Regions from separate parts of the Candidatus Sodalis pierantonii str. SOPE genome, predicted to be linked through region 1. Evidence: predicted binding sites of a transcription regulator. Region 1 holds the regulator's gene; the other holds the start of a gene.
What was found. The regulator CRP, encoded in region 1, controls carbon source genes, mostly activating them, when cyclic AMP is high. The targets are predictions, from matches to a motif close to ATGTGANNNNNNTCACAT.
Positions count from the first base shown of each region.

Region 2: the regulator CRP is predicted to act here: its motif matches at 1,577-1,594, upstream of SOPEG_RS07130 (CidA/LrgA family protein).

Region 1 is NZ_CP006568.1:225,879-235,718, forward strand. It holds partial or broken gene SOPEG_RS30340 (ATP-binding cassette domain-containing protein) at 1-590, shown strand, start outside; gene SOPEG_RS29045 (phosphoribulokinase) at 564-1,448, shown strand; partial or broken gene SOPEG_RS01300 (OsmC family protein) at 1,555-1,954, opposite strand; gene crp (cAMP-activated global transcriptional regulator CRP) at 2,272-2,904, shown strand; partial or broken gene SOPEG_RS01310 (YccS/YhfK family putative transporter) at 2,957-5,033, shown strand; gene istB (IS21-like element ISSoEn3 family helper ATPase IstB) at 5,310-6,059, opposite strand; partial or broken gene istA (IS21-like element ISSoEn3 family transposase) at 6,071-7,621, opposite strand; gene argD (bifunctional acetylornithine/succinyldiaminopimelate transaminase) at 7,846-9,069, opposite strand; gene SOPEG_RS01330 (aminodeoxychorismate synthase component II) at 9,186-9,767, opposite strand.
Region 2 is NZ_CP006568.1:1,379,873-1,389,712, reverse strand. It holds partial or broken gene SOPEG_RS07140 (cation acetate symporter) at 1-392, shown strand, start outside; partial or broken gene SOPEG_RS07135 (LrgB family protein) at 460-1,148, opposite strand; gene SOPEG_RS07130 (CidA/LrgA family protein) at 1,138-1,560, opposite strand; partial or broken gene SOPEG_RS07125 (LysR substrate-binding domain-containing protein) at 1,718-2,290, shown strand; gene SOPEG_RS07120 (Na+/H+ antiporter) at 2,354-4,000, opposite strand; partial or broken gene SOPEG_RS07115 (TonB-dependent receptor) at 4,252-6,492, opposite strand; gene SOPEG_RS07110 (SDR family NAD(P)-dependent oxidoreductase) at 6,775-7,533, opposite strand; gene SOPEG_RS27240 (hypothetical protein) at 7,656-7,850, opposite strand; gene istA (IS21-like element ISSoEn3 family transposase) at 7,879-9,429, shown strand; gene istB (IS21-like element ISSoEn3 family helper ATPase IstB) at 9,441-9,840, shown strand, end outside.

The DNA of each region.
Region 1 (9,840 bases):
AATATACCGGCAACTACTCGTCGTTCGAGCAGCAGCACGCCACCAAACTGGCGCAGCAGCAGTCGCTCTACCAGCATCAGCAGGAAAAAGTGGCGCATTTGCAGCACTACATCGATCGCTTCCGCGCCAAGGCAACCAAAGCCAAGCAGGCGCAAAGCCGCATCAAAATGCTGGAAAGAATGGAGCTTATCGCCCCAGCGCATGTGGATAACCCCTTTCAATTCAGTTTCCGCGCGCCGGAAAATTTGCCCAATCCGCTGCTCACCCTGGAAAAAGTCAGCGCCGGCTATGGCGATAACCTGATTTTACGCTCCATCAAGTTCAACTTGGTACCCGGTTCACGCATCGGTCTGCTGGGACGCAACGGCGCCGGTAAATCGACGCTTATCAAGCTCCTGGCCGGAACCCTGCCGCCACAGTCGGGGACGGTGTCGCTGGCGAAAGGCATCAAGCTTGGCTACTTCGCCCAGCACCAGTTGGAGTTTTTGCGCGCCGATAAAACGCCGCTGCAACACCTGAGCCGGCTGGCGCCAAAGGAGTCTGAGCAATCGCTGCGCGATTTCCTGGGCGGCTTCGGCTTTCAGGGCGACAAAGTCACCGACCAGACGGCGCGTTTTTCCGGCGCCGGGACCACGACCACCAGCCTGGCTTTTCGCAAAATCTTTCAACAGTTGAACATTCGCGCCGCGGAGTTGGAAGGCGATAGCTTTCACCACTTCACCCGGCCGGAAATGGATTTGGCCATTCGTAAAGCGCTCGATTTAGGTCGGCACGTGAGTTATTTCGGCCCGGATGCGAATAACTTCGATCTTCTGGAAAGAACGTTTTATCACTATGGGGAAAGCGGACGCGGGCAGGCGCGCAAATATTTGCATACCTACGACGAAGCGGTTCCTTATAATCAGGTCCCCGGCACCTTTACCCCCTGGCAGCCCCTGCCGGAACCTACCGACGTCCTATTCTACGAGGGGCTGCACGGCGGCGTTGTGACCGAGCATAATGACGTTGCGCGGCACGTGGATTTGCTGGTGGGGGTGGTGCCGATAGTCAATCTGGAGTGGATCCAGAAATTGATGCGCGATACCAACGAACGGGGCCACTCCCGCGAAGCGGTCATGGATTCCGTGGTGCGATCCATGGAAGATTATATCAATTTTATCACGCCGCAATTTTTCCGTACCCATATCAACTTTCAGCGGGTGCCGACGGTGGACACCTCCAATCAGTTCGCCGCCAAAGCGATCCCGTCGCTGGACGAAAGCTTTGTGGTTATTCACTTTCGCGGCCTGGACGCCATGGATTTTCCCTATTTACTGGCGATGCTGCAGGGATCTTTCATTTCCAATATCAATACGCTGGTGGTGCCGGGCGGCAAAATGGGTTTGGCGATGGAACTGATCATGGCGCCGCTAGTCAAGCAATTGCTGGAAGGGAAACAGATTCGCTAAGCGGCTTCACGCAGGCGCCGCGCGCGGGAACGACGCGCGGCGCCAATCGGGTGAGGCATTATGCGGCTTAGCGCCGCGCCCCGGCAGTCAAGCGCGCCCCGCGCGATCAGTCGAGGCGACGTACCTCAAAGCTGTGGGTGATACTGGCGGCTTTACCCAGCATCAGCGAGACCGAACAATACTTTTCCGCCGACAGCGCGCTCGACGATCTTATCCGTCAAATCGCGGCCGGTGACGATAAAATGCAGATTGATTTGGATAAACAGACGCGGCGCTTCCTCGCGGCGCGTCGAGGTTAACTTGACCTCACAGTCGCGCACATCGGCGCGGCCCTTTTGCAGAATCGAAACCACGTCAATAGCGCTACAGCCGCCGGCGGACATAAGCAGCATTTCCATTGGGCTTGGGGCCTTTTCGCCGCTGTTGCCATCTATGATAATCTGGTGGCCCGAGGCGGATTCGCCGATAAAAGACAGCCCTTCTACCCACTTTACTCGCGCTTGCATATCGTTAACTCCTGATAATATTCTTTGTGAAAGACTACCTTTTTGCCGCCAAACTGGCAATGTAACCGCAGATGCATCATGCTGAAGCGAGACAACACAAGACAGTTTCTTAAAGCTATGCTAAAAAACAAGGCAGGATCGAACTCACCGACAGTGAAAGAGCAAGAGAGCGATCGAAACGTCACCAACATTGGACCCTGATAAATTCCCTTGCGAGGTTCCGTTTATGAACGGAACGACATCATAATAACACCTTACCTTACAGGGAATACACCGTTCCTAAACAGGGCGGCGATGACAAAAGAGGATAACAGCGAATGGTTCTCGGCAAACCGCAAACAGACCCGACTCTCGAATGGTTCCTGTCTCATTGCCATATTCATAAGTATCCATCGAAGAGTACGTTGATTCACCAGGGTGAAAAGGCAGAAACGCTCTACTATATCGTCAAAGGCTCCGTCGCAGTGCTTATCAAGGACGAAGAAGGCAAGGAGATGATCCTCTCCTACCTGAATCAGGGCGATTTTATCGGCGAACTGGGGTTGTTTGAAGAGGGGCAGGAGCGCAGCGCATGGGTGCGGGCGAAAACGGCCTGCGAAGTGGCTGAGATATCCTACAAGAAATTTCGCCAGTTGATTCAGGTCAATCCCGACATTCTGATGCGTCTGTCTTCACAAATGGCCAGCCGCCTGCAGGTGACCTCAGAGAAAGTCGGCAACCTGGCTTTCCTGGATGTGACTGGGCGTATCGCGCAAACGTTATTGAATTTAGCCAAGCAGCCGGACGCCATGACTCACCCGGACGGTATGCAAATAAAAATCACCCGGCAGGAAATCGGCCAAATAGTCGGCTGTTCACGGGAAACGGTCGGCCGTATTTTGAAAATGCTTGAGGATCAAAATCTCATCTCTGCCCACGGTAAAACCATTGTCGTTTACGGAACCCGCTAATCCCCTTTCACCACGGGCATGGTCAGGACGGCCATGCCTTTTTAGCTGACTTATGTGGCGCAGACTCATCTACCACCCTGAAGTGAATTATGCCCTGCGGCAGACCATTGTGCTTTGCCTGCCGGTCGCCATCGGACTGATGTTCGGCAGCCTGCAGCAAGGTCTGCTGTTCTCGCTGGTGCCCGCCTGTTGCAACATCGCCGGGCTTGATCAGCTCCATAAGCGTTTCTTTAAGCGGCTGGTGGTCGGCGGCTCGCTGTTCGCCCTGAGCAGTATTTTCATCCAGCTGCTGTTGGCGCACGGCGTGCCGCTGCCGTTTGTCATACTGGGGTTGGCGCTGCTGTTCGGCGTCAGCGGCGAAATAAGCCCGCTACACGGCCGCTTGCTGCCGGCATCGCTGATTGCCGCGGTATTTACCCTGGGGCTGACCGGCAATGTGCCGCTTTGGCTGCCGCCGCTGCTCTATCTGGCAGGGACCGCCTGGTATGGGCTGTTTAACGCGCTGTGGTTCCGGCTATGGCAAGAGCAGCCGATGCGCGAGGCGCTCAGTCTGCTCTACCGCGAACTGGCGGATTATATCGAAGCGAAGTACAGTTTGCTGACTCAGCATACCGATCCGAACAGTGCGCTACCGCCGCTGTTCGCCCGCCAGCAGAAGGTCATCGACCAGATTGCCCAAGTGTATCAGCAGTTGCATATGCTCTCGGCCAACCATCTCAGCCAGTACAAAAGACTACTGCACGCCTTCCAGGTCGCGTTGGATCTGCAAGAGCATATCACGGTGAGTCTGCATCAGCCGGATGAAGTGCAAAAGCTGGTGCAGCAAAGCCACGCCGAGGCGGTGTTGCGCTACAACGCGCGTATCGTCGCCCCCGGCTGCGCGTCCTGGCGGACGATATTCTCTATCATCGCCAACCTGACCGGTTTGCCGCGGATGCCGGCTTGTCGGCGCTGGAAAAAATTGCCCGCCACCATCCGGATAACCCGGTAGGCCAGTTCTGCTATTTCCATTTCAGCCGCATCTATCGCCTGTTGCGTTCCCAGCGCCCCCTCTATCGTCGCGATGTGATGGCGGATAACCAGCAGCGGTTGCCGTTCTGGCCGGCGCTTGCGCAGTTATTGCTCCTTGAAATCGATGGCGCTGCGTAACGCCGCCCGCCTGGGCCTCATGCTGGCGGTCGGCAGCAGTTTGGGCCTGGTGTTCAATCTGCCGAAACCTTACTGGATCCTGATGACCATCATGTTTGTCAGTCAGAATGGTTACAACACGACCCGGGTGCGTATACAACATCGGGCGCTGGGTACCCTGGCTGGTCTGGTGATTGCCGCGGGTACGCTTCAACTAAAGATGGGCGACGGCGTCATCCTGACCGACATGCTGGTGGTGACTCTGGCCGGCTATTTGGTACTGCGCAAAAATTACGGTCTGTCGATGACCGGTATGACGGTGGTGACCGTGTATACCCTGCAATTGTTGTCGTTGAACGGCGCGCATTTCCTGCTGCCGCGGCTGGTGGACACCTTGATTGGCTGTATGCTGGCCTTTGGCGGCACGCTGTGGCTGTGGCCGCAATGGCAGAGCGGGCTGTTGCGCAAAAACGCCCATCAGGCGCTGGAGCGGGATCAGGAAGCGTTGCGGCTGCTGTTGCAGCCCGCCCCCGGCGCGCCCGCGCTGGCTTATGCCCGCATGCGGGTCAACCAAGCGCACAATGCCTTGTTCACCTCCTTAAGCCAGGCGATGCAGGAGCCGGGGTTCAATTCCCGCTATCTGAGCGATATGCGCTTATGGGTCACCCATAGTCAGTTCATTGTCGAACACATCAACGCCATGACGACGCTGGCGCGCGATCACTATATGCTGACCGATACGTTGGCGGCCAGACTATCTGGCCTCTTGCGAGGTGGCGCTGCAAAGCTGTCAGCAACGGCTGGAATATGACGGCCCGAGCACCGAAAATCCGGGTATTTTCAACACTGATGGCCCGCAGGATCAGGCGGTGACGCTCATGGAACGTCATTTGCGGCGCATATTGTTCCATCTCTGCGTGATGCATACGATTTCGTCGGTGGCGTGGCCGCAGCACGGTTTTTGGCTCGCGAGCCGTTTGCGCGATACGCCGCCAAACTAGCGCCGTGGCCGGCGAGAGGGCAAAACCGCCTCAAGCCGGCGGAAGGACAGTACTGGCACAGACCGGCTGATAGCGATGGCGTCTTGATAAACGTCCCTGATGCCGGGGTTGAAAGCGCAGCGCCGGACGCGTGAAAAACCGCCCGCGCAGAAAAGCTGCAGATTCCGACGTATCCGATCAGCTGTTCCGGCGACATCCGATCAGTTATTCCGATATTTTCCGATCACCCATTCCAGTGATATTCGATCACGTGTTCGCACATCTTCTGACTCGAGTTTAGTCTATTTTTCCTGTGCTGGCTACTCCTTGCTCTTTGCGTAGTGATTCGCCTTTAAGTTCCAGTCTATAGCTGGGGTGTACTAACCGATCGAGTAACGCGTCAGCTGTCGTGGGGTTTTCTATCAGTCCATACCATTTTTTCACCGGCAGTTGACTGATCAGGATGCTGCTGCTTTTGTCGTAGCGATCTTCCATCACCTCCAACAGCATCGTTGCCTGCATCGGACTTATTGATTCTAGGCCCACGTTGTCCAAGATCAGTAACTCTATTTTTTCTAACTGCTTAAGCTGTTTTAGATAGGTCCCGTTTACCTGACACTGGTGAAGATGGGCCAGCAACCGACCCACTCGCCAGTAACGCACGCTATATTGCTGCCGGCATGCCTGCTCACCAAGCGCACAACTGAGCCAGGTTTTGCCCGTACCTGTCGGCCCCGTGATGAGTATGCTTTTCTGATATTTCAGATATTGTCCCCCTAGCAGATCTCGCATCTGTTCCGGTGTCACTCCTCGGCTAGGGATATAACGGATATCTTCCGGTTTTGCCTGCAAGCGCATTTGCGATTGCCGTCGCATACGGAATATGTAGTTGTTTTTTCTATGCAAATTTTCCGCTTCTACCATCAGCGACAACCGCTCCTCGAACCCCAGCTCCCCATAACTCCCCGGGAGTTCGCGTTGCGTCTCCAACGCCTGGACCATTGCCGACAACTTCAGCTCTCGCAGAGCCATTAACAGTGTATCCATATTTATTCTCCTTAGTGATAACTGTCCGGACCTCGGAGGTTTTCGTGAACCAGCATTGATACGCCGGCTCCGTCCTGGGTGACCTCACTTTCACGACCGTGTTTCAATACGTTGGCTATGAAAGAGCGGTTAATGCACCCTTTCTCCAACGCCAGCGCGCAGGCCTTCTCCAGTCGCGTCGTCTCATAGCGCCGTTGCAGATTGAGTAGCCCCAGCACGGAGCGGTAAGCCTGCTCCGGATGGGCTTTGCTCTTTTGGATGGACTCGACCACTTTCAGTGTGCACACACCCACCGACAGAGCCCAACTGCACAGCCTTTCCGGCGTCCACTGACTCTGCCCCTTATGGTTAGCCGGCATGTGCGCCGCCTGAGTCGTGTGCCTATAGGCATTATCGCTGCGAGGGTGCGTAGCCACGCAGACGCCCTTATGGTGGATTTGCACCAGCCGTTGGGTGGCGATGACGTCAACGCGCTCGCCAACCAGCGGATGCGGCACCGAGTACCAGTTTTTGCCGTAGTCTATGTGGTAATCAGGTCCCACTCGGGCAACGAGATACTCACTGTATTCCCATTGTGTGGGCGGTAGAGGCCCAAGAGCCGGTTTGTCCAGCTGCTCGAAGCGTTCAAGGCGACTTTGTCCGCCGTAATGACGCATCGGGCGCAGATTCAACTCATGATTGAGTTCTCGTATCACCTGGTTGAGTTCGGCCAGCGAGTAGAACCTACGTTTACGCAACCGGGCCAAAACCCAGCGTTCTACCAGCTGCACAGTTGATTCTGCCTTCGCCTTGTCTTTCGGTTTTCACGGGCGCGCCGGTAGCACCACTGTCTCATAGTGATTTGCCAGCGCCTGGTAGCTCTGGTTTATGACCGGCTCATAGCGGTCAGGGGTGCTGACAGCGCTGCGCAGATTATCAGGTATCATCAGCTCCGGAACCCCACCCATGAAGTGCAGGCAGCGGCTATTGGCGTTGAGCCACGATGCCATGTCCTGGCCTTCGCAGGCTTCGATATACGCATAGCCTGACACGCCCATGGCAGCGACGAAGATAGCGACCTGGCGTACGCTACCGGTCGCAGGGTTGACGATAGGTACGGTGGGGCCACAGAAGTCGATGAAGAGCTTTTCGCCAGCCTTGTGCTCCATGCGCATGGAACGCCGCTGCTTCTTTTTCCAGTCACGGAACAGTGCACAAAACTGTGAGTAACCGAGGGCATCACCGCCCACGGCGGACTGATATTCCATCCAGAACAGCTGCTTGGTCATGCCCTTGCGGCTTAACTCGGTATCGATATCAAGCCAGCTGGGTAAGGTATTGATAACTTTTCCGGATTTGCCGGGATAGAGCAGGCGGTCGAGGTCGACGGGGGACAGTTCCGCCGGCAATGGCCAGACCAGGTTAGCTACCGTGAATCGGCCGAGGATATCGTGCACGGTAGTACAGCCTATGCCGAGCGCTGCTGCGATAGTGCGATTCGAGCGACGCTGCTCGAATTTCATACGTAAGACATTAATATAGATGCACATTTCCGTTCTCGCTTTCTTCTTTTTACGTGCCATGCCATGCCCCCGGAAGCTAAAAGTCTCCAGAGTATGGCGGAACAGAAGATGAGCGATCGGACAGAATCGGAATCGCTGATCGGGCGACCGGAATCAGTGATCGGATGAAATCAGAATTAGTGATCGGGTGAAATCGGAATCAGTGATCGGATGTGACCGGAACCAGCAAAAGCGGCGGACGACAGGAACGCCGATGCGGCGCCGGCGTTCCCGTTGTCCCTCTGTCAGGCCGCGCCCGTCACCTGCACCACGGCTTTCTCAAACCGCGCCAAGCCCTCGTCAATATCGGCAAACGTCACCACCAGCGACGGCGCGAAGCGAATTACATCGGGGCCGGCATTGAGAATCATGAGCCCTTCCAGGGCGGCGGCATGCAGAAAATCCCGCCCCCGCCCCTGATAGCGCGGCGCCAGCTCCGCGCCAAGCAGCAGTCCCATACCGCGCACCTGCGTGAAGACCTGATATTTTTCGTTAATGTCCTGCAGCGCTTGGATGAAACGCTCGTGGCATTCGTTGATACCGGCCAGCACCTCGGGAGAGTTGATCACGTCCAGCGCGGCTTCCGCCACCGCGCAGGCCAGCGGGTTACCGCCGTAGGTCGTGCCGTGGATGCCAACGGCCATAGCCGAGGCGATATTTTCGGTGGTTAGCATCGCGCTTATCGGAAAGCCGCCCCCCAGCGCTTTGGCGGTGGTGAGAATATCCGGCTGCACGCCATAATGCATATAGGTGAAGAGTTTGCCGCTGCGGCCCATGCCGCATTGCACCTCATCCATCACCAACAGCGCCTGGTGCTTATCGCACAACGCCCGTACGCCGCGCAAAAACGCCGGCGTCGCCGGGGTTATGCCCCCTTCCCCCTGGATCGGCTCCAGAACGATAGCGCAAGTGTGATCGTCGATAACGGCTTTTACCGCATCAAGATCGTTGAACGGCACATGGACGATATCCGCCGGTTTCGGCCCAAAACCGTCTGAATACTTCGGCAGCCCGCCCACCGACACGGTGAACAGCGTGCGGCCGTGGAAAGCGTTATGAAACGCAATGATTTTGGTCTTACAAGGACTATGGCGGGTAATGGCGTAATGGCGCGCCAGCTTGAACGCCGCCTCATTCGCCTCGCCGCCGGAATTGGCGAAAAACACGCGATCGGCAAAGGTGGCATTGATAAGCTTACGCGCCAGGCGCAGCACCGGTTCGTTAGTGAAGACGTTGCTGGTGTGCCACAGCGTTTCCCCTTGGGTTTTTAACGCCGCCACCATCGCCGGATGACAGTGCCCCAGCGCGGTGACCGCGATGCCGCCGGAAAAATCGACATACTCCTTGCCCTGCTGATCCCAAACCCGGCTGCCTTTGCCTTGCACCGGAATGAACTGGGCGGGTGCATAAACCGGCAAGATGACCTGATCGAACGTTTCCCGGGTAACTGCGGCATCGTCTGTTTTCATAAGGCGTTTACTCTGTCTAATGTGAGTTGAAAAATAAAAATATAGTCATAGAATATGAATAAAAAATCACACCCAAGTCAAGCGCTATCGCCAGCGAAACGCAAATTAGACCGCCATTAGCGGTCGAGAAAATTCGCTAGCAACCGGTGACCTTGTTCACTCATGATGCTTTCAGGATGAAACTGTACACCCTCCAACGGCAGTGAGCGATGGCGGATGGCCATAATTTCATCCGGTTCTCCCTCGCGCTGGCTCCAGGCGGTTACCGCCAGGCAGGACGGCACGCTGGCCGCGTCAATCACCAGCGAGTGATAACGTGTTACCGTCAGCGGCTGTGCTAGATCGGCAAATACCCCTTGACCATCGTGGCGAATAACGGAGGTTTTGCCGTGCATGACTTTACGCGCACGGACAATGCGGGCGCCGAACGCTTGCGCGATGGCCTGATGCCCCAGACAAACGCCCAATATGGGCAGCTTGCCGGCAAAATGACGGATAGCGGCCAGGGAGATACCGGCCTGGTCCGGGGTCCCCGGGCCGGGGGAGATGACCAGACGCGCCGGCGCCAGCCGCTCGATATCCGCGATATCCAGACTGTCATGGCGGCGCACCATCACCTGCGCCCCCAGCTCACAGAAATACTGATAGAGATTCCAGGTGAATGAGTCGTAATTATCGATTATTAGCAATCCATTCATAATACTCCTTGAAACATAACCTATTGCGCCTTTGCCGCGACGTCGTTGCGCGCCGATTGACGCCGAACCTTGA
Region 2 (9,840 bases), 1.2 Mb from region 1:
GCATTCTGTTTGAAAACCAGAATATCGCCTTCATGGTGGACCTGGCGTTTTTCATCGCCGCCAGCTGTAATTTCCCCATCATTTTACTGTCGATGTATTGGCGCCGGCTGACCACGCGCGGCGCGATGGTCGGCGGCTGGCTGGGGCTGATTACCGCGGTGGTGCTGATGATTATCGGCCCGACCATTTGGATGCAGGTGTTGGGGCACGCCAAGCCGATTTACCCTTATGAATATCCCGCGCTGTTCTCAATGCTGGTGGCGTTTATCGGGACTTGGCTGTTTTCCATAACTGATCACTCGGCGCAGGGAGCGAGGGAACGCGAGCTGTTTCTGCCGCAATTCATCCGTTCGCAGACCGGTATCGGTATTTCAACCGGCGCGGATCATTGACCTCGCGCTTCGTTACGCGCGCCCCCTTTGCCCGCGCCAGAGGGGGCGCGGCCCGGGGTGACGGGCGCTACCACATGATATGACCAATTAATGGCGCCAGTAGCACCGTTACCACCCCTGCCAGCAGCATTACCAGACTGGACACCACCCCTTCCCGTTGCCCCATTTCATAAGCGCGGGCGGTGCCAGCTCCGTGGGAGGAGGCACCTAATCCCGCCTCGCGCGCCACGCCGGCACGCACCGACAGACGCAAAAACAGGATATCGCCAACCGCCATGCCGAACACGCCGGTAATCACCACGAACAGCGCGACCAAATCCGGCTGGCCACCCGCTCCGCCGCCGCTAGCGCAAAGGGGGTGGTGATTGAACGCACAGACAAACTGCGCTGCACCACTTCCGGCAGCGCCAGCAGCCGCGCCAGCCACACCGAGCTGCCCACCGCCACCACGGTAGAGGTGATGACCCCGGCGCTCAAGGAAAGCCAATGCCGGCGGATGATGGCCATATTTTCATAAACCGGTACCGCGAAAGCAATGGTGGCCGGCCCCAGTAGCCATAATAGCCAGCGAGCCTCGCCCATGTAGTGCTGGTAAGAGATATGGGTCAGTACCAGCAACAAGACCAGCACCGCTGGCGTAAAAATCAGCGGCATCAGCGGCAGATGATGGAAACGGCGATAAAGATGTTTGTTAAAGAAATAGAGCAGCAGCGTGACCAGCAGACACAGCGCCCCCAGCATAAAATCACTGCTCATGTCGTTTCCCGCGCGCCAGCCAGAGTTCAAAACGATAGACCCGGTCCACCACCAACGCGGTGATCCCCAGTACCAAGGTGGTGCTCAGCGCGATGACCAGAAAGATCCGCCATCCCTCCACGCGCAGCAGCTGAGTGTAGTTCACCACCGCCACCACCGCCGGCACGAAGAACAACAGCATTTCCGCCAGCAGCCAGCGGGCGCCGTCGCGCACCCAACGCAGGGGAAGGATGCGCAATAGAATAAGCGCCAATAACAGGAACATGCCGACGATATTGGCCGGCAATGGCAAATGCAAGCGCAGCACCAGCTGCTGCGCCAGCACAAATAACCCGACGTACAGCGCCACCTGCAACGGCACCTGCACTCGACCCCAACGCGACGGCATAACGAGGCGCCCGGTCAGCGGCATAGCAATACCCTTATTAGTGTGAGATTGCTCACAGTGTAGGCGGCTAGCAAATATTACTGAAAATAAATTAATATCATAGAAATTATACCATCCAGGAATAGTGAATGGACATCCGAACGCTACGCTATTTTGTCGAGGTGATCCGGCAACAAAGCTTCACCCGGGCATCGAGCTGGAGATAGCCGAATTTGGCGGCGTCACCATGCAGCAGGCGGTGCTGGCCGGAGAACTGGATCTGGCGCTGACCGCGTTGACCGCCGAAGTCGACCCCGACCTCGCGGCGCTGCCGCTGTTCAGTCATCCGCTGTGTGCGGTAGTGCCGCGTCGCGCGCCGTGGCTGACGCGGCGGGAAGTGCCCTTTACGCTGCTGGGGGAGTGGCCGGTATTGATTTATAACGAAGACTTTTCGCTCTACCGGCAATTGCTCGACGCTTTCGATGCGGCCGGGATTGAGCCGCAGATTGCGGTACGTAGCGGCCAGTGGGATTTTCTGGCGGCGATGGTTGCAGCCGATATCGGATTAGCGGTGCTGCCGGAACCCCTCTGCCGGCGGTTGGATAGTCAACGTCTGCTCTGGCTGCCGCTGATGCCGCAAATGCTATGGCAACTCGGGCTTATCTGGCGTCAGAACAGCTATCTATCCCATGGCGCGCAGGCGTGGATTGTCGCCTGCCGCGAACGTTGGCTACCCGGCGAGCGCCTGCGGGGGGCGCAGCAAGCCCCCCGCTAGCCGCGTGGCACAGCGGGCAGAAGGTGCGTGAGGGCGCCCAAAGCGCCCGCCCGACCGCGCGGCTTATTCGTGCTCTACCAGCAGCGCTTCCAGCAGATCTAAATCGTGCAGCAACTTCATCAGCGTTTCATTGCTGATTTTTTGCTGCGCGCGTAAATGATAATATTCACCGCGCTCGGCGCGCAGCGCATTCAGCCTCATGCGCCGTTCCAGATTTTCAATCAGCAGCGCGCTGTCCGCGTCGTCATTGCCGTCAATCCGGCGGCGTAGATTGCCGATAACCCGGGCGCTAACTTCATTTAGGATCTGAGCGTCGATATTCTCTTCCTGGCTATTGGCCAGCCGCTCTTCCATTTTATGCAGGCTTTCAATGGCCACTTCCGCCGCCGCCGCGCGCGCCATGCGTTCTTCCTGGCGGTGCTGCGCCTTGTCGGACACCTGAATACCGCGCAACAACAGCGGCAAAACAATTACGCCGCAGATCAGGGAAAACAGAATCACGCCGGTGGCGATAAACACCAGCTGATAGCGCGAGGGAAACGCCGAACCGTCGCTGAGCAGAAGGGGGATCGACAGCACACCCGCAAGCGTGATGGCGCCGCGCACGCCGGCGAAAGACGATATCAGAATCTCGCGGGTGCTATAGTCGCCGAAGACCATCGGCCGCTTGGTCATAAAGCGTAAACTGATGCGTTTCATCAGCCACAGCCAGCCGAAACGCAGTACCATCAGCGCGGCGTAGATAAGGATCACATCGGTAAACAGCATCCAGGTTTGGATAGTGGGATCCAATTCAGCCTGGGTGATGGAGGTCTCAAGAATGTCGGGCAGCTGTAGCCCGAGCATAATAAACACCATGCCGTTGAACACAAACTCCAGCATCGCCCAGACGCTATTGCCGCGCAGGCGCATCGCCAGCGGCGCGTTGCGTATTATGCCCGACTGGCCGATGGTCATACCTGATGCCACCGCGGCCAGGATGCCAGAAACGCCGATATGTTCGGCAATCAAATAGGCGGCGAACGGCAGCAACAGCAGCAGCACTGTCTGCGTCGCGGCGTCGCCGCCGCTCCAGCGAGTGATAAGCCGCAGGGACTTGCTGTATCCCCACGTCACCGCCACGCCGGCCAGCAGACCGCCTGCCGCCACTTTGACAAACTCAAGCGAAGCGCCGCCGACGGAAAACACCATCGTCCCCATCGCGACCGCAATGGCGAACTTGAGCGACACCAGACCGGAAGCGTCGTTCATCAACGCCTCGCCCTGCAAAATGTCCATCAGCTTTTTCGGGATACGGCCTTCGCCGACGATGCCCGACAGCGCCACCGCGTCGGTGGGCGATAACACCGCCGCCAGCGCCAGCGCCGCCACCAGCGGGATGCCCGGCACCATCCAATAAATCAGATAACCAATTCCCACTACCGTGATAATGACCAATACCAGCGCCAGCGCCACTATCTCGCCGCCGTGACGCAAAAATTCGCGCGTCGGCGTCTTCCAGCCGTCGGAAAACAGCAGCGGCGGGATGAACAGCACCAGGAAGAGCTCGGGATTGAAATCGACGTGCAGCCCGAATTTGGGCCAGGCGAGCAGCGCGCCGAGTGCGATTTGCATCAAGGGCAGCGGAATTTGAAACGGTAGAATACGTGTCACTACCCCGGATAGGGACACGATAAGGGTGAGGATAAGAATCGTAAAAAAGATTTCCATGCTTTCCTTAGTCTCTAACTTTTGCGGCAATGTACAGGACGCGCGAGAAAATCTCCCCGCAAACGCGAACCCCGATGATAGTAGATCATTTTCCCGGCAGTTAAAAAGCCGTTATCAACTATCGGCCGGCGTAACGGAATTTTTAACCGAGTGGGGCGGCGGCCGCGCCGCCGCCGCCGGTAGGGCAAAAAAACGCACCGGCTTGCCGGTGCGTCTGTATCTCTGGGAGACAAGCGCCAGCCGCGTGGCGCTTAGAAGTCCATGGTCATGGAGAGTTTCAGCGAGCGCGGATCGCCCTGAGTCAGGTAGCCATCGCTGGCGGAAGCCCAGTAGTTTTCGTTGGTGACGTTTTCCACGTTGGCGCGCCAGACGATATTGTTTTTCGGCAGTTGCATGTCGTAACGCATGCCCAAATCCAGGCGGGTCCAGCCGCTGGCTTTCAGGTCGTTGGCTTCATCAACATACTGTGACCCGGTACGGATCACACGGCCGGTGGCGACGCCGCCGCTGAGCCACGGCAGATCCCATTTGCCGCCCAAGACGAACTGATAGCGCGGTACGCCGATGGCGTCGTTGCCATCGTTGGCGCCGTCCTGGGTTTTGGTCAACTCCGGATCCATCCAGGTGGCGCTGCCGTTCAGGCGCACGCCGATTACCGGTTCGCCGAACAGATTCAGCTCAATACCGCGACCGGTTTTTTGATTTCAAACACCGCCAGCGAGCCGGCGATACGGCTGTAATCCGCTTTTACTCCCACTTCGTTTTGCTTGGACGTTTCAATGCCGGTCACCTGGCCGCCGTTGACCACGGTGCCGGAGTTATAGGTGCTGCCGGCGGTTTCGCCTGCCTGCAGCGCTTCGATATGGTTAGCATACAGGGAGATGTGTTCCCAGGGCTTCACCACCAGGCCATAGGCCGGCGTCAACTTGGTGCGCTCAAATTTAGCGGACTGCTCGCCGGTATAGGCGTAGTTAGTGACATTCACGCTCTGACGACGCAGACCGGCAATCACTTTGACGCGGTCATCAAGCATCGAAAGCGTATCCGACAGACTCACACCGCTGTTGTAGGTCCGGTTGGTGACGCCAGGGTTGCTCATTTTGCCGCCCGCATAGGTCGCGTCCGTCGGCTCATCGGAATAGCTTGGATCGTAGATATTGGTGGTGATGTTGCTGGACGACATTTGATAGGCCGTACGTACGCGGCGGTAGCTGCTGGAGTAACCTAGGTTGACGCTATGATCGATAAAGCCGGTATCGAATTTTCCGCGAATGCCCGCCTGGCTGGAGAAGCTGTCGGAAAAATAGGGAACCCGCATCTGGCCTATGGTCGCGTCGCCGTCATCATTATAAGGCGTCGGCGAGGAGTTAAGAGCCGTATTCATGGATATGATTACCCCCGATCCCGCCATAAACCATCCAGTCATTGGTCAGATCGTATTCGCCGCGCAGCGCGCCAAACTGGCTTTCAGTGTTGGTAAACGCCCACTTCTTTCCGTAGTTGGTGGTGGCGGAGGGCGCCTTGAGGATCTTATCCATACCGGAGGTGTACACCACCGAACGGGCGCCGTGAACCGTTTGTTTCTCGGCGCCCGCATCCAGCGAGGCGCGGAAACGGTCACCGCGGTAATCCAGGCCAATGGTGCCCAGCGTCAGACGGCGTTTCTGCTCATCCACCGCCGTCTCGCCTTCGCGATGCACGCCGCTGACCCGTACGCCCCATTGGATGTTATCGCCAAAGCGGCGCGCGACGTCAAAGGCGCCGCCAACCTGAGATTTCGAGGTGTAGTCGACGGAGACGCGGTTCAGCGGCTCGTCGCCGGCGCGTTTCGGTTCGATGTTTACGGTACCCCCCACGCCGGTACCGCCGGGAGGAACGCCGTTCAGGAACGCGCTGGAGCCTTTAAGTAACTCGACGCGTTCCGCCAGCTCGGTGGCCACAAATTGGCGCGGCAACACGCCATAGAGACCGCCGTAGGCGATATCTTCGCTGTAAAGATCAAAACCACGCACCCGGTACGACTCTTGGGTATTACCGTAGCCGTAGGTGGTCTGTACCGATGCATCGTTACGCAACACATCGCTCAGAGAGCGGGTCTGCTGATCCTGCATCAGCTTGGAGGTATAGCCGACCACGTTAAACGGCACATCTTGTGTCGACTGTTCGCCCAACCGGCCCAACCGGCCGCCGTTGGCGATCTGGCCATCCAAATAGGCCGGCACCAGCCGATCGCCGCCGGGGGTAAAGCCGTTGTCCGGTTTTGCCACAACGGTAATGGTTTCCGTGCCGTTACCGGTCGCAGCAGCGGACGCAGCGCCGCCGGTTGTTGCCGAGGTCGCGGTGGCGGAGGTGGTCGCTGCCGTGGATGTCGTTGCAGTGGTGGCGGCAAAGGCCGGTACGGCGAAAGAGCCGCAGCTGGCGCTAATCACTAACGCCAACAGGCGCGGCGAAGAAATCTTGGCCGCAGGAAAAGCGAGACGCGCGCTGTACATATACTTTTTACCCGGTTAAATGTGAATAATAATAATTATTATAAGAGTTAGTGATTATGTAAATTCAGGTCAATTTTGCAAGAGCTTATTAACTATTTTTAATGAAAAGTTTTACTGGGGGGAGAGGCGCGTCGTTAAAAAAGCGTAAAGAGGGTCTGAGCAGGCGCACGGCGCTTCCTTCGCCATCGTTAGGGCCTCCGGCCCGCGGGCGACATGATACCGTCAGTCGCCGCCCGCCCTCGGCGCTTGACGCCCCTACGCCGGTGCCTGGGCCGCAACGGGTTAAAGGTACATTCCGCCGGACGCCTCAACGCGCTGAGCGGTCATCCAGTGGCAATTATCGCTCAGCAGCGCCACGACCGCCGTGCCGATATCATCCGGCAGTCCCACCCGTCCCAGGACGGTATTTTCGGCGATGACCTGATTCACCTGTTTATTGTCGCGCACCGTGCCGCCGGCGAAATCCGACTCGATCGCGCCGGGCGCGAGAATATTAACCCGTATCCCGCGGCTGCCCAGCTCTTTGGCCTGATAACGGGTCAATACTTCCATCGTCCCTTTTGTCGCGGCATAGACGGCAAAGCCGGGCGTAGTGAACCGCGTAAGCCCGCTCGACATATTTAAAATACTGCCGCCGTCGGCCAGCAGCGGCAGTAATGCCTGGGTGAGGAAGAACGGGCCTTTGACATTAATGCTCATCAATTGATCGAACTGCGCTTCGTCGGTCGCGGCAAACTCGGCATGAATGCCAATCCCGGCATTGTTCACCAAATGGTGAAACTGTGTCTGGCTAAATTTATCGTTCAGCACCTGCTGCAAATCGCTGACGAAATCGGCAAAGCGGCTGCTCTCCTCGGTATCAAGTTGCAACATGGCCGCCCAGCCCCCGCTCCATTCAATTTCCTTTACCTGCGCCTGCGCTTCCTCTGCCCGGGAGTGATAAGTGCCAATAATATCGAAACCGGCAACGGCAAGATGAATAGCGGCGTTGTAGCCCAATCCGCGGCTGGCGCCGGTGATTAATGCAATGGGACGACTCATAGCAAAACTCCTATGGCTTGCGATCGAATAACCCTGCGCCGGTTGACGCAGAACAGCGACTGTATTACTAAGAATATTGACCGGAGCGAAAGGGATAAAGAGCGTTAAACCGGAAATACTGTTCAATAAAAGCTAACAATCAAGGAAGCGATGATGAACAAACTGGCGCTGCTGCAAAGCTTTGTGCGGGTTGTCGAGCTGGCAAGTTTTACCCAGGCGGGCAACAGTTGCTGGTTCCGGTCACATCCGATCACTGATTCCGGTCGCCCGATCAGCGATTCCGATTCTGTCCGATCGCTCATCTTCTGTTCCGCCATACTCTGGAGACTTTTAGCTTCCGGGGGCATGGCACGTAAAAAGAAGAAAGCGAGAACGGAAATGTGCATCTATATTAATGTGTTACGTATGAAATTCGAGCAGCGTCGCTCGAATCGCACTATCGCAGCAGCGCTCGGCATAGGCTGTACTACCGTGCACGATATCCTCGGCCGATTCACGGTAGCTAACCTGGTCTGGCCATTGCCGGCGGAACTGTCCCCCGTCGACCTCGACCGCCTGCTCTATCCCGGCAAATCCGGAAAAGTTATCAATACCTTACCCAGCTGGCTTGATATCGATACCGAGTTAAGCCGCAAGGGCATGACCAAGCAGTTGCTCTGGATGGAATATCAGTCCGCCGTGGGCGGTGATGCCCTCGGTTACTCACAGTTTTGTGCACTGTTCCGTGACTGGAAAAAGAAGCAGCGGCGTTCCATGCGCATGGAGCACAAGGCTGGCGAAAAGCTCTTCATCGACTTCTGTGGCCCCACCGTACCTATCGTCAACCCTGCGACCGGTAGCGTACGCCAGGTCGCTATCTTCGTCGCTGCCATGGGCGTGTCAGGCTATGCGTATATCGAAGCCTGCGAAGACCAGGACATGGCATCGTGGCTCAACGCCAATAGCCGCTGCCTGCACTTCATGGGTGGGGTTCCGGAGCTGATGATACCTGATAATCTGCGCAGCGCTGTCAGCACCCCTGACCGCTATGAGCCGGTCATAAACCAGAGCTACCAGGCGCTGGCAAATCACTATGAGACAGTGGTGCTACCGGCGCGCCCGAGAAAACCGAAAGACAAGGCGAAGGCAGAATCAACTGTGCAGCTGGTAGAACGCTGGGTTTTGGCCCGGTTGCGTAAACGTAGGTTCTACTCGCTGGCCGAACTCAACCAGGTGATACGAGAACTCAATCATGAGTTGAATCTGCACCCGATGCGTCATTACGGCGGACAAAGTCGCCTTGAACGCTTCGAGCAGCTGGACAAACCGGCTCTTGGGCCTCTACCGCCCACACAATGGGAATACAGTGAGTATCTCGTTGCCCGAGTGGGACCTGATTACCACATAGACTACGGCAAAAACTGGTACTCGGTGCCGCATCCGCTGGTTGGCGAGCGCGTTGACGTCATCGCCACCCAACGGCTGGTGCAAATCCACCATAAGGGCGTCTGCGTGGCTACGCACCCTCGCAGCGATAACGCCTATAGGCACACGACTCAGGCGGCGCACATGCCGGCTAACCATAAGGGGCAGAGTCAGTGGACGCCGGAAAGGCTGTGCAATTGGGCGCTGTCGGTGGGTGTGTGCACACTGAAAGTGGTCGAGTCCATCCAAAAGAGCAAAGCCCATCCGGAGCAGGCTTACCGCTCCGTGCTGGGGCTACTCAATCTGCAACGGCGCTATGAGACGACGCGATTGGAGAAGGCCTGCGCGCTGGCGTTGGAGAAAGGGTGCATTAACCGCTCTTTCATAGCCAACGTATTGAAACACGGTCGTGAAAGTGAGGTCACCCAGGACGGAGCCGGCGTATCAATGCTGGTTCACGAAAACCTCCGAGGTCCGGACAGTTATCACTAAGGAGAATAAATATGGATACACTGTTAATGGCTCTGCGAGAGCTGAAGTTGTCGGCAATGGTCCAGGCGTTGGAGACGCAACGCGAACTCCCGGGGAGTTATGGGGAGCTGGGGTTCGAGGAGCGGTTGTCGCTGATGGTAGAAGAGAAAAATTTGCATAGAAAAAACAACCACATATGCCGTCTGCGACGGCAATCGCAAATGCGCTTGCAGGCAAAACCGGAAGATATCCGCTATATCCCTAGCCGAGGAGTGACACCGGAACAGATGCGAGATCTGCTAGGGGGACAATATCTGAAATATCAAAAAAGCATACTCATCACGGGGCCGACAGGTACGGGCAAAACCTGGCTCAGTTGTGCGCTTGGTGAGCAGGCATGCCGGCAGCAATATAGCGTGTGTTACTGGCGAG